Regions from separate parts of the Hydrogenophaga sp. GW456-12-10-14-TSB4 genome, predicted to be linked through region 1. Evidence: predicted binding sites of a transcription regulator. Region 1 holds the regulator's gene; the other holds the start of a gene.
The links. Region 1 encodes LexA, which represses DNA repair genes until DNA is damaged. Its sites were predicted from a motif close to ACTGTATNNNNATACAGT; they were not measured.
Positions count from the first base shown of each region.

Region 2: a site for LexA is predicted at 1,516-1,533, ahead of recA (recombinase RecA). Genes of this name have one in related genera too.

Region 1 covers NZ_JBWKZH010000044.1:21,077-23,470, reverse strand. The annotation lists gene AC07ZS_RS19935 (D-2-hydroxyacid dehydrogenase family protein) at 1-48, opposite strand, end outside; gene AC07ZS_RS19930 (hypothetical protein) at 119-487, opposite strand; gene lexA (transcriptional repressor LexA) at 627-1,313, opposite strand; gene AC07ZS_RS19920 (asparaginase) at 1,447-2,394, shown strand, end outside.
Region 2 covers NZ_JBWKZH010000092.1:1,644-4,037, forward strand. The annotation lists gene recX (recombination regulator RecX) at 1-347, opposite strand, end outside; gene recA (recombinase RecA) at 365-1,480, opposite strand; gene AC07ZS_RS27450 (MarR family transcriptional regulator) at 1,614-2,132, shown strand; gene AC07ZS_RS27455 (response regulator) at 2,228-2,394, shown strand, end outside.

The DNA of each region.
Region 1 (2,394 bases):
CAGTTTGCGCACAGCGTCCTGATAGTCATCAAGGATCACAATATTCATGGCCCTATTGTGCCTTCACCTCCCAGGCTCTCCGGACCGTTGACCCCTGGTTACAAGCGCGCGCGAGGTCTTATGCAGCGCGCGTGGACAGCAGGCGTTCCTGGTCGGCCAGTCGATCCAGCTCGGCGCACACGTCATTGATGCGGCCCGAAATCACCAGCCTCACACCGGCCCGATGCGCTGCCGCGGGACCGGTCTGCTGCAGCACGCGGACACGGGGTGCCGGGGCAGTCGCCGGCGGCACCGCCCGCAAGACCGGTGGCGTGCTGGCGGGGGAGCGGCCACGCTTGAGCCAACCCGCGCGCGCAAAGCGCTGCGCCGTTCGCGTCAGCACGGGCTCGTTGGCGGCCGATGTCTGGCGGATGGCGGGAGAGGGCAGCCAGCTGTCGATCAACTGCAAAGGGGCGCGCCACGTGTTGGTGTTGAAAAGTTTTCCCATGCGAAACTCCATTGGTGGGGTTGAACACAGGCAGGATTGCGAAATCAAACGCCTTCGCAGGGATGTGCCCTCGGGGTGGCTTGCGCACCCGAGAGGACCAAACGCCCGCCACCTGCTGAGGCGATACCGACCGGAACGGTCAGAGTTGGAAGCTGTTGCGGATCAGGCCCACGGCGAGCCCTTCGATTTCAAAGGGTTCGCCCGGCTCGACGACGATGGTCTTGTAGTCGGGGTTTTCCGCGTGCAGCTCGATGAGGTGCTGGCGCCGCATGAAACGCTTGACGGTGACGTCGTCACCCAGGCGGGCCACCACGATCTGGCCGTTCTTGGCTTCTTTCGTGGCCTGCACGGCGAGCAGGTCGCCGTCCATGATGCCGATGTCGCGCATGGACATGCCGCGGACCTTGAGCAGGTAGTCGGGCGTGCGCTGGAACAGGCTGCGCTCGACCTGGTAGGTCTGGTCCACGTGCTCTTGCGCCAGGATGGGGGAGCCGGCGGCCACGCGGCCGATCAGGGGCAGCACCAGCTGGGCCAGGCCGGGGATCGGCAGTGTAAGCTGGCGTGCACGCGAGTTGTTGATGGACTGCAGGTCCTCGCTGCGCAGGCGGATGCCGCGCGATGTGCCACTGACCAGCTCGATCACGCCCTTGCGCGCCAGCGCCTGCAGATGTTCTTCCGCGGCGTTGGCCGACTTGAACCCGAGCTCGCTGGCAATCTCTGCGCGGGTGGGCGGTGCGCCGGTGCGCGCGATCGCCGTCTGGATCAATTCCAGAATCTGCTGTTGCCGGGCGGTGAGCTTTGGTGCGGTGTGGGGCAGGTCAAGCATGAGAACCTCGTCAGGAACGTGGTGGCCAGAGGGGACGCCGTCTGGGAAAGCCGGTGCAGCGCGGGGAGCGGCTGGTACCTGTTTTCTTATCCAGTGGCTGTATTTTTAACCAGTTTTCAAGGAATGGCAAGTGGTGGAAGCAAATCAGGGCCGGCGGTTGGTGATCCTGGGCACCGGGGGCACCATCGCCGGGCGCGCTTCGGTGGCCGGCGACAACGTGGGCTACGTGGCGGGGCAGGTGGGTGTGGCCGATCTGGTGGCGGCGGTGCCGGCACTGGCGGGACTGCCGCTGGACGTGGAGCAGGTGGCCCAGATCGACAGCAAGGACATGGGACTGCCCGTGTGGCAGGCGCTGGCGCAGCGGCTGCAGGTGCATCTGGACGACCCGCAGGTGTCGGCGGTGATCGTGACGCATGGCACCGATACGCTGGAAGAGACGGCGTTCGTGCTGCAGCATCTGCTGCAACCCGCCAAGCCTGTGGTGCTGACCTGCGCGATGCGCCCGGCTTCCGCACTGGTGCCCGACGGCCCCCAGAACCTGGCTGACGCGGTGGCCGTCGCGCAGCAGGCGCAGGCCGGGGTGGTGGTGGTGTGCGCCGGGCAGGTGCACGGCGCGCTGGAGGTGGCGAAGGTGCACACCTACCGGGTGGATGCCTTTGACTCCGGGGATGCGGGACCGCTGGGCTGTGTGGAAGAGGGGATGCTGCGCCGTTTCCGGGCCTGGGGTGCCCCCGTGGCGCGCCACGCCGCGTGGATGGAGCGCTTCCTGGCGGCCAAGGCCTTGCCCCGGGTCGAATTGCTGACCAGCCACGCCGATGCGGATGGTGGTCTGGTGCAAGCCGTGATGGCGGCGGGCGCTTCACGCCCCGTGCAGGGCATCGTGGTGGCCGGCACGGGCAACGGCACTGTTCACCAGGCGCTCACGGAGGCGTTGAAGGCGGCGCAGGCACAAGGGGTGCGCGTGGTGCTGGCGACGCGCTGTGCGCGGGGCCGGGTGGTGCCGCACGCGGGCCTGCCATTCGGGCATTCGGCCGGGCTGTCGCCGGTCAAGGCGAGGCTGGCGCTGGCGCTGGACCTGCTG
Region 2 (2,394 bases), on a different contig from region 1:
GGCGGCCCGCTGAAGCGCTTGCGCCAGACCTCGCGGGCCCGGGCTTCTTCCGAGCCCTGCAGACCGGCCACCGCCTCGGCCACCGCCTGCGGGTCCAGCCCCTTGGCCTGCAGCTCCTGGCGCACGCGAGATGCGCCCAGACGGGCCGAGCGCCGGTGCAATACCGACTCCAGCACGCGCTGCTCGTTGATGAAGCCCTTGGCCTCCAACTCGTCCAGCGCCTTCGCCAATTCGCCAGGCTCGGTTTCGTGCGCGCTCAGCTTGCGCTGCAGCTCGGCGCGAGAATGCTCTCGCCCTGCCAGCAAGCGCAGCGCGCGGCCTTTCAGGGAGATCTGATCGAAGGCCATGCGACAGGAGGCGAGGCTCAGGCGGCCGACGCGGCGTCGGTGTCCTTGGCCTTGGCGGCCTTCTCGGCCTTGCCCGCCTTGGCCGCAGGCGCAGGTGCCTCGTCCACCGGCAGCAGCGGCACGCCCAGCTCGGTGCGCACCTTGTTCTCGATCTCGACGCGCAGCTCGATGTTCTCGCGCAGGAATTCGCGCGCATTGTCGCGGCCCTGGCCGATCTTCTCGCCGTTGTAGGCGTACCAGGCGCCCGACTTCTCGATCACGCGGTGCACCACGCCCAGGTCGAGGATCTCGCCCTCGCGGCTGATGCCTTCGCCGAACAGGATGTCGAACTCGGCCGTCTTGAAGGGTGGCGAGACCTTGTTCTTGACCACCTTGACCTTGGTCTCGTTGCCGATCGCTTCCTCACCCTTCTTGATCGTGCCGGTGCGGCGAATGTCCAGGCGCACCGAGGCATAGAACTTCAGCGCGTTGCCGCCGGTGGTGGTTTCGGGGCTGCCGAACATCACGCCGATCTTCATGCGGATCTGGTTGATGAAAATGACCATGCAGTTGGTCTTCTTGATGTGCGCGGTGAGCTTGCGCAGCGCCTGGCTCATCAGGCGAGCCTGCAGGCCGGGCAACGAATCGCCCATTTCACCTTCGAGTTCGGCCTTGGGCGTGAGCGCGGCCACCGAGTCGACCACGATCAGGTCGACTGCGCCGGAGCGCACCAGGCTGTCGACAATCTCGAGCGCCTGCTCGCCGGTGTCGGGCTGGGAGATCAGCAGGTCCTGCAGGTTCACGCCGAGCTTCTGCGCGTACTGGATGTCCAGTGCGTGTTCGGCGTCGACGAAGGCGCACTGGCCGCCGAGCTTCTGCATTTCGGCAATGACCTGCAAGGTCAGCGTGGTCTTGCCCGAGGATTCCGGGCCGTAGATCTCGACCACACGGCCCTTGGGCAGGCCGCCGACGCCCAGCGCGATGTCCAGACCCAGCGAGCCGGTGGAGACGACCTGGATGTCCTCGATCACCTCGCCCTCGCCCAGCCGCATGATGGTGCCCTTGCCGAACTGCTTTTCGATCTGGGCCAGCGCGGCCTGCAAGGCCTTGGCTTTTTCGCTGTTGACGGGGTTGTTCTTGACGGCTGCGTCCATGAGGGGCTCCTGAGCGGGTGTTGGGTTTCACAAAACCTGTAAATGTGTACAGGCTGGATGCTTGAGCAGGAGTTTACAGGCCGGTTGAAATCCAACAAGCCATTATTTGGTCAGTTTGCCTTACCATATAAAAATGCCTGACACCAACCCTGTTTTGCCCGACGACCGCTGGCGCGGCGGCCACCTGGGGCGCCTGATGGGCCTGGCGCTGCGGCGCTTCGATGAGCGCGTGCTCAGCCTGATGGCGCACGACGCCAACGTGCCGCTGGCGCTCTCGCACCTGGCCGCGCGGGCGCAGGTGGGCGCCGCGCACGTTCACATCACACGCCACCTGGGCCTGCACGGCTCGCGCCTGACCGAGCTGGCCCACCAGGCCGGCATGAGCAAGCAGGCCATGGGGGACCTGGTGACGCAGTGCGAGGCCTGGGGCCTGGTGCGGCGCGAGGCGGACGCGCGCGACGCGCGGGCTCGGCGCATCGTGTTCACCGACACCGGCCTGCTGTGGCTGGAGGCGTTCCGCCAGGCCGTGGCCCAGGCGGAAGCCGAATTCCGCGCCCAGGTGGGTGACGCGGTGGCCACCGTGGTCGCGCTGGGCCTGGAGGCCTATGGCTCGGAATCGCCCGGCGCGCGGGCGGCAGTGCCGCCCCGCTGAACACCTCGACCGGGGTCCGCGCGGCCTAAAATGGTTCGCCCGATGCCGGGCATTCCCGATCAAGCGCTGCACCGACAGCCACCCAGGAGACATCCATGCGCATCCTGATTGCCGAAGACGACCACGTGCTGGCGGACGGCCTGCTGCGCAGCCTGCGCGCCGCCGGCGCGGCGGTGGACCACGTCACCAGCGGCACCGAGGCCGACGCCGCCCTGCTGACCAACAACGAGTTCGACCTGCTGATCCTGGACCTGGGCCTGCC